3 regions of the Pseudomonas sp. SL4(2022) genome follow, and region 1 is predicted to be linked to each of the others. Evidence: predicted binding sites of a transcription regulator. Region 1 holds the regulator's gene; each other region holds the start of a gene.
What was found. Region 1 encodes sigma-54, which starts transcription at its own class of promoters, with help from an activator protein. Its sites were predicted from a motif close to ANTGGCATNNANNTTGCTNT; they were not measured.

Region 1 (3,277 bases):
AGCGCCAGCGCCTGGGCCTTGCCATCCGACCGCGAACAACCGATTCGCATTCAGGCTGACAGCGCCGAGCTCGATGACAAACAAGGCGTGGCCGTCTATCGCGGCGACGTAGTCATCACCCAAGGCACCATGAAGGTTACCGGCGACACCGTGACCATTACTCAGAGTGCCCAAGGCGATGTTGAGGTATTTACCTCCGTCGGCCAGCCCGCCTATTACGAACAACTGCCGTCAGCCGACAAGCAGATCGTCAAGGCCTACGGCCTGACTATCCAGTACTTCATGGCCAACGAGCGCGTGGTACTGATCGACCAAGCCAAGGTGATTCAGGAAGGCAACACCTTCGAAGGCGAGAAAATCGTCTATGACACCCAGCGCCAGATCGTTAACGCCGGCCGCGCCACAGGCACCAATGTGACTGCGCCACGTCCGCGCATCGACATGGTGATCCAGCCGAAGAACAAACCAGCCGACCAACAGGCGCAGTAATAATGGCCACATTGAAAGCCCAACACCTGGCCAAGAGTTACAAAGGCCGCCAGGTCGTGCGCGACGTCAGCCTGAACATCGACAGCGGGCAGATCGTCGGCCTGCTTGGCCCCAATGGGGCCGGCAAGACCACCTGTTTCTACATGATCGTCGGTTTGGTCCAGGCCGATCAGGGCCGCGTGATGATCGACGATCTCGACGTCAGCCATCAGCCCATGCATGGCCGCGCCCGCGCCGGAATTGGCTACCTTCCCCAAGAAGCCTCGATCTTTCGTAAACTCAGCGTGGCCGACAACATCATGGCCATCCTGGAAACCCGCAAGGATCTCAACAGCAGCGCGCGCCAACAAGCGCTCGAGGGGCTATTGCAGGAGTTCCACATCACCCACATTCGCGACAACCTGGGCATGAGTTTGTCTGGGGGAGAGCGCCGCCGGGTGGAAATCGCTCGCGCCCTAGCCACCAACCCAAAATTCATCCTGCTTGACGAACCCTTCGCCGGTGTCGACCCGATTTCCGTGGGTGATATCAAACAGATCATCCACCACCTCAAGGCCAAAGGCATCGGCGTACTGATCACCGACCACAACGTGCGTGAGACACTGGATATCTGTGAAACCGCCTATATCGTCAACGACGGTCAACTGATCGCCGAAGGGGATGCAGAGGCAATCCTGGCCAACCAGACAGTAAAAGAAGTGTACCTAGGCCATGAGTTCAAGCTGTAACCACAGCTTTTCTCGGGCCTGCGGCAGCCAAGACTAGGCAAAACCCCAAAAGTCAGGCATATAATTTGCTTCCTAGTGGCGATTTTAACAACGCCCTGTAGTGGATTGCGCACAGACGCCGGTAAATAAGGTCTGCAATGAAACCATCGCTAGTCCTGAAGATGGGCCAGCAGCTGACGATGACACCGCAGCTGCAACAGGCCATCCGCCTACTCCAACTGTCGACCTTGGATCTGCAACAAGAGATTCAGGAAGCCCTGGAGTCCAACCCGATGCTCGAACGCCAGGAAGACGGCGATGATTTCGACAATTCGGACCCCATGGCCGATGGCGCAGAGAGCGCCAGCTCCAGTGAACAGCAGGACACCCCCTACCAGGAAACCAGCTTTCAGGAAACCACACAGACGGTGGACAACCTGGAAGAAGGCGATTGGGGCGAACGCATCCCCAATGAGCTGCCCGTAGACACTGCCTGGGAAGACATCTACCAGACCAGCGCCAGCAGCCTGCCCAGCAGCGCCAGTGATGACGACGAGTGGGATTTCACCACCCGCACCTCCAGTGGTGAAAGCCTGCAAAGCCACTTGCTCTGGCAACTCAATCTAGTGCCGATGTCAGACAAGGACCGCCTGATCGGCGTCACCCTGATCGACTGCATCAATGATCAGGGCTACCTCGAAGAAAGCCTGGAAGAAGTGGTCGATGCTTTCGATCCGGAACTGGATATCGAGCTCGACGAAGTTGAGGCCGTGCTGCACCGTATCCAGCAGTTCGAACCTGCCGGTATTGCCGCGCGCAACCTGGGTGAATGCCTGCTCCTGCAACTGCGTCAATTACCAGCCCAAACCCCATGGCTGAGCGAAGCCCAGCGCCTGGCCAGTGATTACCTCGATCTGCTTGGTAGCCGCGACTACAGCCAACTGATGCGCCGCATGAAGCTCAAGGAAGACGAGCTGCGTCAGGTTATCGAGCTGATCCAGAGCCTCAACCCGCGCCCAGGCTCGCAGATCGAGTCCAGCGAGCCCGAGTACGTAGTCCCCGATGTAATCGTGCGCAAGCACAACGAGCGCTGGCTGGTAGAACTGAACCAGGAAGCCATGCCGCGCCTGCGGGTCAACGCGCAGTACGCCGGCTTCGTCAAGCGTGCTGACTCCAGCGCCGACAACACCTTTATGCGCAACCAGCTGCAAGAAGCACGCTGGTTCATCAAGAGCCTGCAGAGCCGCAACGAAACCCTGATGAAAGTCGCCACGCAGATCGTCGAACACCAACGCGGCTTCCTCGACTACGGCGACGAAGCGATGAAACCGCTCGTACTGCATGATATTGCCGAAGCCGTCGGCATGCACGAATCGACCATTTCAAGGGTGACCACGCAAAAATTCATGCACACCCCACGCGGCATTTACGAACTGAAGTATTTCTTCTCCAGCCACGTCAGCACCTCCGAAGGTGGAGAATGCTCATCCACTGCGATCCGCGCGATCATCAAAAAACTGGTCGCGGCGGAAAATGCGAAAAAGCCGTTGAGTGACAGCAAGATCGCTGGTTTACTGGAGGCACAGGGCATTCAAGTAGCCCGCCGCACGGTCGCCAAGTACCGTGAATCCCTCGGAATAGCGCCTTCCAGTGAGCGCAAACGATTGATCTAAGGCGGCACAAAGAAGGAAGACAGATAGCACTGACCAAACACCCCAGGCCACGCCTTTTTTGCAAAAGCAGCCATACTGCCTATTAGCAATCAGCGCATGTGCCTGACTAGCTCTGTCAGCGTCTTCCGCGCCACAGTGTTCCGGCGGCAGGCCCTTTGCCTGTCTCTTACACACGGCAACAAGGAGAAAGCGGTATGCAAGTCAACATCAGTGGACATCAGCTGGATGTGACCGACGCCCTGCGCGACTACATCGCCGAAAAACTCGGCCGATTGGAGCGCCACTTCGACAAGATTACCAATGTGCAAGTCATCATGGAGGTCGAGAAACTCAAACAGAAAATCGAAGCGACCTTGCACGTTGCCGGTGGCGAAGTCGTCGCCAATGCCGAGCATGACGATATGTACG
Region 2 (3,277 bases), 510 kb from region 1:
AAGCCGAGCATCTGGTCAGCGGTAGAAATGACCTTGGAGTTCATCTCGTAGGCGCGCTGCGTGGTGATCATGTTCACCAACTCTTCGACAACACTGACGTTGGAGTTTTCCAGGGTGTTCTGCAGCGTGGTACCCAAACCGTTGAGGCCTGGGGTGCCGACTTGCGGCGCACCGCTGGATGCGGTTTCCAGAAACAGGTTGTTGCCGATCGCTTCCAGACCCGCCGGGTTGATAAAGTCCGCCGTCTGCAAGTTGCCCACCACCTGAGGCTGCGGGTTACCGGTGGTGGTCACCGAAACGGTGCCGTCTTCACCAACGGTAAAGCTACGCACCTCATTGGGCAGGACAATGGCCGGCTCCAGGGCGTAGCCATTGGAGGTCACCATCTGGCCATCGGAATTGAGGTGGAAACTACCATCGCGGGTGTAGGACACCGTGCCGTCAGGCAACAGAATCTGGAAGAAACCACGTCCGTTGATGGCCAGGTCCAGAGGCTGCTCGGTGGTCTGTAAGCTGCCGGCGGTGAAAATCTTCTGCGTGCCGACCACGCGCACCCCGGTACCCAACTGCAGACCCGATGGCAGCTGACTGTCCTGACTGGACTGACCGCCCGGCTGGCGACGGATCTGGTACAGCAGATCTTCGAATTCGGCGCGATCGCGTTTGAAGCCGGTGGTCGAAACGTTGGCCAGGTTGTTGGAAATGGTGGTCAGGTTCATGTCCTGAGCGGACAGACCGGTCTTGCTGACCCACAGTGCCGGAAGCATATCGATTCTCCTCGGGCGTCGTTTTAACGGCGCCGCGTGCTGATAATTAGGTCATTTGCAAGACGCGAGCCATAGCCGCCGAATTGTCTTCGGCGGTGCGCATCATCTTGACTTGCAGTTCGAATTGACGGGACAGGGAGAGAATCGCAGTCATCTCTTCCACCGCATTGACGTTGCTCGATTCAAGAAATCCAGAGGTGATTTCCATGGTCGCATCAGCCAGCACCGGCTCTTGCCCCTTGAAGCGAATCAGGCCATCGGTGCCCTTCTCCATCTGCTTCAAATCCGGGTTCACCAGCTTCAGACGGTCCACCTCGGCCAGTACACTGGGCGCCTCACCAAGCGCACGAATACTGATGGTGCCATCCTTGCCAATCTCGATTTTCTGCTCAGGCGGCACGGCAATCGGCCCGGCATTGCCCATCACCGGCAAACCATTGCCGGTGCGCAACATGCCCAATGCATCGACATTCAGACTGGCAGTGCGGACGTAGGCTTCACCGCCATCGGGTGCCTGAACCGCCAGCCAGCCTTTACCACCCACAGCCACATCGAGATCACGCCCCGTCTCCTGCAAGGAGCCTGGCGTAAAGTCAGTCCCCGGACGCTCGCTCATGGCATAAGCGCGTGCCGGATAACTGTCACCAAAAATCGGCATTGAGCGGGCCTGTTCAAAATCCCGTCGAAAACCGCTGGTGGAAATGTTTGCCAGGTTGTTGGCGTGGGCTCGCTGGGCCAGGGTGTTGTTGTGGGCCCCCGTCATGGAGACGTACAGCATCTTGTCCATGGTTATTCTCCGAGTTGGGCTTACCGCCCGCTGCTCTATGCAGGTGATAAAGCAATGGCTGTGCCAGCATTCGAAAAAAACCACAAGCTACTGATTAATAAAGCTTTTAAAAAAAAGAAAGGGCTCCATCAGGAGCCCTCTCAGCGTCAAAGCGGCGTGCTTTTGCCGCTCATGACAGACCTATACACCTATCAGCGCAGGTTAATGATGGTCTGGGTGACCGCACTGTTGGTTTCAATGGTCTTGGCGTTGGCCTGGTAGTTACGCTGAGCAACGATCAGGTTGACCAACTGATCCGACAACTCCACGTTGGAGTCCTCCAGAGCCCCCGATTGCAATGCCCCCAGAGTGCCACTGCGCGGCGTGCCTCGTACCGGCTCACCCGATTCGAATGACTGCACCCAGGCGGTCTTGCCCACCGGCGTCAATCCTTGCACGTTGGCAAAGTTGGCCAACACCACCTGCCCTTGCACCTTCGACTGGCCATTGGTGTAGCGCGCGAAGATCACCCCGGTGTCGTCAATTTCCAAGCCGGAAAGCTGGCCCGTCGTATAACCGTCCTGACTCACCCGGTTAACCGCAAAACTGCTGGCAAACTGTGTCGACTTGCGAATATCGATGCCAATACCAGTGGCACTGGCGCTCGCACCGTTGGGCCCCCACACCGGCGGTACAGCCGTGTTAGGCGCCGCCGGCACCCAGGTGCTCAACTGGATCACGCCATTGGCATCCACGGTAAAACCTGTCGGCGTAGAGGCAATCAGGGCCGGCACATTCAGTTGACCCGACGCGGTGTAGGTCAAAGGCACTGTCGATGGCGTCGTAAGCGTCGGGTTGGTTGGGTTGCGCCCATCAATCAGCACGTTCATGTTCCAGGTATTAGGCCCCGTTTTGAGGAAATACTGGGTGAATACGTGGGCGTTACCCTGACTGTCATAGATATTGGTCGAAGTCGACGAGTTATACGACGTGGGGTCTGCCGGGTTAAACGGCACGGTGGTCGGTACCAAATTGGTGGAGTTCAGGTTGTAGACCTGCTCCAGACTCTCAGTCGCCCGCGGTTCCTGGCTCGCTGTTTCAATCTGCAAATCGCCGACAATACCGTTTTGCAGGTTACCGGCCGCATCCACCGTATAGCCCTGCAGGCGGTAACCGAAATTGTTGACCATGAAGCCATCACGATCCGTACCGAAGTAACCGGCACGGGTGTAGCTGACATCACCATTGTTGCTGGTTTGGAAGAAACCATTGCCGTTGATCGCCAGATCCAGGGCGTTCTGCGTGTAGTTGATATTGCCCTGGTTAAACAGTTGCGAAACGTTAGCCAGCAAAACGCCGCTACCCTGCGGGTTTGAGCCTGTACCCAATACAGAGGCCGCATATACATCGGCAAATTCGGCACGTGACTGTTTGAAGCCCGCCGTGCCCGCGTTGGCAATATTGTTGCCCGTCACATTGAGATCACTGGTTGCCGCACGCAGCCCACTCAAACCGATATTGAAGGACATGGATATCTCCTTTGCCGGAACTCCCGGCCATTAAAATCGCTGAATTACTGGCCGATGACCTGGACCTTGGAGAGCGGAACAGCTCCCAGCCCGGCCAGATTAAGCATCAGTTCCTTGCCCCCCAACGTGACGCTGTCAACGTTGGCCGGCAACATGGTGTAAAGGCCCTTGGTGCCATCGGCGTAAGTGGCCTGCGCTTCAAATTTGTAGGTGCC
Region 3 (3,277 bases), 1.3 Mb from region 1:
TCGACGATATAGGCGCTGACGCCGCTCTGAATCGCCTGGCGCATCACGCCGGGGTCATGCTCGTCGGTGAACATGACAATGGTGCGCGGCTGGTCGCGGCTGACCAGCACCACCTGCTCCATGACATCGCGGCTCGGTGATTCGGTATCGATCAGGATCACGTCAGGGCGTGCTGCCTCGACCCGCTCCGGCAGATCGATGGTCAGACCAGATTCATCGATGACCTCGAAGCCTGCTTCGGTCAATGCTGTTTTCAGACGGCCAACTTTCTTCGCCGTGTCGTTAATCAGCATGATACGCAGCATCTCAGCAGCTCTCCTGCAGCGCGTCAGTGGGCACATCAACCCGTGCATGCAGTGCAAAGCTGCGGGCATAGCCGACCGGGTCAGTGCCGTCCCAGATCGGGCCATCCAGCAACTGGCTGCTGCGCATGGGCGCCGGTACGGCGATGCCGAGGGTGCTGGCGGCCTGCTGGTAGAGATCGAGTTGTTGCACCTGACGGGCGATAGCCAGGTAGTCCGGGTCATTACGCAGCAGACCCCAGCGGCGGAACTGGGTCATAAACCACATGGCGTCTGATAGATAAGGCATGTTCACCGCGCCCTGACCATGGAAGCGCAGTGGATGAGCGTCCAACCAGGCATGGCCGAGACCGTCCTGATAGTGGCCGAGAAAACGCGGTTGAATGGCCGACAGCGGTGCGTCTACATAATCCTGACCGCTGAGTAACTGGGCGGTGCTGCACTGGTTTTCCTCGCTCTCATCGATAAACCGACTGGCTTCCAGCACGGCCATGATCAGGGCGCGGGCGCTGTTGGGGTGCTGGCGGACAAAGGCACGGGTACAGCCCAGCACTTTCTCCGGGTGATTGGGCCAGATCGCCTGGATAGTGGTCAGGGTGCAGCCGAGGTTTTCTTCCACTGCTTTGGCAGTCCAGGGTTCGCCAACACAGAAACCGTCGATGCGTTGGGCCTTGAGGTGTTCGATCATCTGCGGCGGCGGCACGACCACGCTGTCGACATCGCGCAATGGATGAATGCCCTGGCTAGCGAGCCAGAAATACAGCCACATAGCATGGGTGCCGGTAGGGAAGGTCTGGGCGAAGGTCAGGCGTGCGGCATGCTGGTGCACATACTGGTTCAGTGCCTCACCGCTGGTCACGCCGGTGGCCTGCAGGGGCTGCGACAGGTTGATGCTCTGGCCGTTCTGGTTCAGCCCCATGAGTACAGCCATGTCGGTGGCAGGGGCGCCGCCCAGACCCAGTTGTACGCCATAGATCAAGCCGTAGAGACTGTGGGCAGCGTCCAGTTCACCGCTCAGCAGTTTATCGCGCAAGCCTGCCCATGAACGCTGCCGCTTCAGGTTTAGGGTCAGGCCATATTTTTCGGCAAAGCCCTGCGTTGCGGCGACAATCACCGATGCCGAATCGCTCAGGGCCATGAAGCCAATATTCAACACGGGCTTTTCCGGTGTATCGCTGCAGCTGATCAGGCGCTCATTCATGGTGCTTTCCTGGGCCCACACAGAAAGGTGCCGTGCCACTCGCGGCCCTCGCTTACGAGTGATACGACACCGTTGTCTTGTTGAAGCGTTTCCGCCGTTGGAAAGGCTGGTTGATGCTTAGCAATGCATATGCCACTTAGCCCTAGATACAACAAACCCCGCCGTGGCGGGGTTTGTTGTATGCGAAGTAACTCAGCGTTCCAGCATCTGCTTGACCGAGCTTTGCGGAATCTGCTGTTTGCGGCCTTCACTGTCAGTAAACTCGAGCATCCCGGTCCCTTTATCCAGGCGCGGTTTACCGTCACTGGTGAGCATCTGGCCGTCGGTGGTGCTGATGATGTATTCGCTGCTGCAGCCGGCAAGACAGGACATGCAGAGTGCAACAATGATCCAGTGCTTCATAAATAACTCCTTATGGTCTGTGGTGCGTTATTACACCCCCATGTCAGAAAGTAGCTGCTGGCTTTTGTTGCGCAAGGCAGGCATAAAGAAAAAGCCCCGCACAAGGCGGGGCTTTTTCATTTCAGCTAACGCTTAGACCTGAACAGCAGGGATCTTGGCGTTTGCCGCTGCTTCGCGGAACTCAGCGATCTGATCGAAGCTCAGGTAGCGGTAAACGTCGGCAGCCATGCTGTCGATGTTCTTCGCGTACGCCATGTACTCCTCGACCGTCGGCAGTTTGCCGAGAATCGAGGCGACTGCTGCCAGTTCGGCAGAAGCCAGGTACACGTTGGCGCCGTCACCCAGGCGGTTCGGGAAGTTACGGGTCGAGGTCGAGACGACGGTCGAGTTCGGCTCAACGCGTGCCTGGTTACCCATGCACAGCGAGCAGCCCGGCATTTCCATGCGCGCGCCAGCCTTGCCGTAAATGCCGTAGTAGCCTTCCTCGGTTAACTGATGAGCGTCCATCTTGGTCGGCGGCGACAGCCACAGACGCGTTGGCAGCTGCCCTTTGACCTGATCCAGCAGCTTGCCGGCAGCGCGGAAGTGACCGATGTTGGTCATGCACGAACCGATAAACACTTCGTCGATCTTCTCGCCCTGAACGGTCGAGAGCAGGCGGGCGTCATCCGGGTCGTTCGGTGCGCAGAGCACCGGCTCGTTGATGTCGGCCAGGTCGATTTCGATGACTTCGGCGTACTCGGCGTCCTTGTCGGCTTCCATCAGCTTCGGATCGGCCAACCAGGCTTCCATCGCTTGGGCGCGACGTTCCATGGTGCGCGCATCGCCGTAGCCTTCGCTGATCATCCAGCGCAGCAGGGTGATGTTCGAACGCAGGTACTCGGCAATCGCCTTTTCCGGCAGTTTGATGGTGCAACCGGCAGCGGAACGTTCGGCAGAGGCGTCGGACAGCTCGAACGCTTGCTCAACGGTCAGCTCGTCCAGGCCTTCGATCTCGAGGATGCGGCCGGAGAAGATGTTCTTCTTGCCTTTCTTCTCGACGGTCAGCAGGCCTTTCTGGATGGCCACGTAAGGGATGGCATGCACCAGGTCACGCAGGGTGATGCCCGGTTGCAGTTTGCCCTTGAAACGCACCAGTACCGACTCCGGCATGTCCAGCGGCATTACGCCAGTAGCTGCGGCGAAGGCAACCAGACCGGAACCGGCCGGGAAGGAGATGCCGATCGGGAAACGGGTGTGCGAGTCACCACCGGTACCGACGGTATCCGGCAGCAGCATGCGGTTCAGCCAGCTGTGGATGATGCCGTCGCCAGGACGCAGGGACACGCCGCCACGGGTGCGGATGAAATCCGGCAGGGTGTGGTGGGTGGTC

Region 2: a site for sigma-54 is predicted at 1,603-1,622, ahead of OU997_RS01365 (flagellar basal body rod protein FlgF). Genes of this name have one in related genera too.
Region 3: a site for sigma-54 is predicted at 1,621-1,640, ahead of OU997_RS18795 (CmpA/NrtA family ABC transporter substrate-binding protein). Genes of this name have one in related genera too.

What each region holds. Positions count from the first base shown of each region.
Region 1 covers NZ_CP113060.1:786,402-789,678, forward strand. Annotated here, with positions in the region: gene lptA (lipopolysaccharide transport periplasmic protein LptA) at 1-489, shown strand, start outside; gene lptB (LPS export ABC transporter ATP-binding protein) at 492-1,217, shown strand; gene OU997_RS03755 (RNA polymerase factor sigma-54) at 1,355-2,869, shown strand; gene hpf (ribosome hibernation-promoting factor, HPF/YfiA family) at 3,064-3,277, shown strand, end outside.
Region 2 covers NZ_CP113060.1:277,586-280,862, forward strand. Annotated here, with positions in the region: gene flgG (flagellar basal-body rod protein FlgG) at 1-767, opposite strand, end outside; gene OU997_RS01365 (flagellar basal body rod protein FlgF) at 814-1,554, opposite strand; gene flgE (flagellar hook protein FlgE) at 1,746-3,062, opposite strand; gene flgD (flagellar hook assembly protein FlgD) at 3,107-3,277, opposite strand, start outside.
Region 3 covers NZ_CP113060.1:3,974,841-3,978,117, reverse strand. Annotated here, with positions in the region: gene OU997_RS18800 (ANTAR domain-containing response regulator) at 1-305, opposite strand, end outside; gene OU997_RS18795 (CmpA/NrtA family ABC transporter substrate-binding protein) at 307-1,503, opposite strand; gene OU997_RS18790 (YgdI/YgdR family lipoprotein) at 1,696-1,905, opposite strand; gene acnB (bifunctional aconitate hydratase 2/2-methylisocitrate dehydratase) at 2,038-3,277, opposite strand, start outside.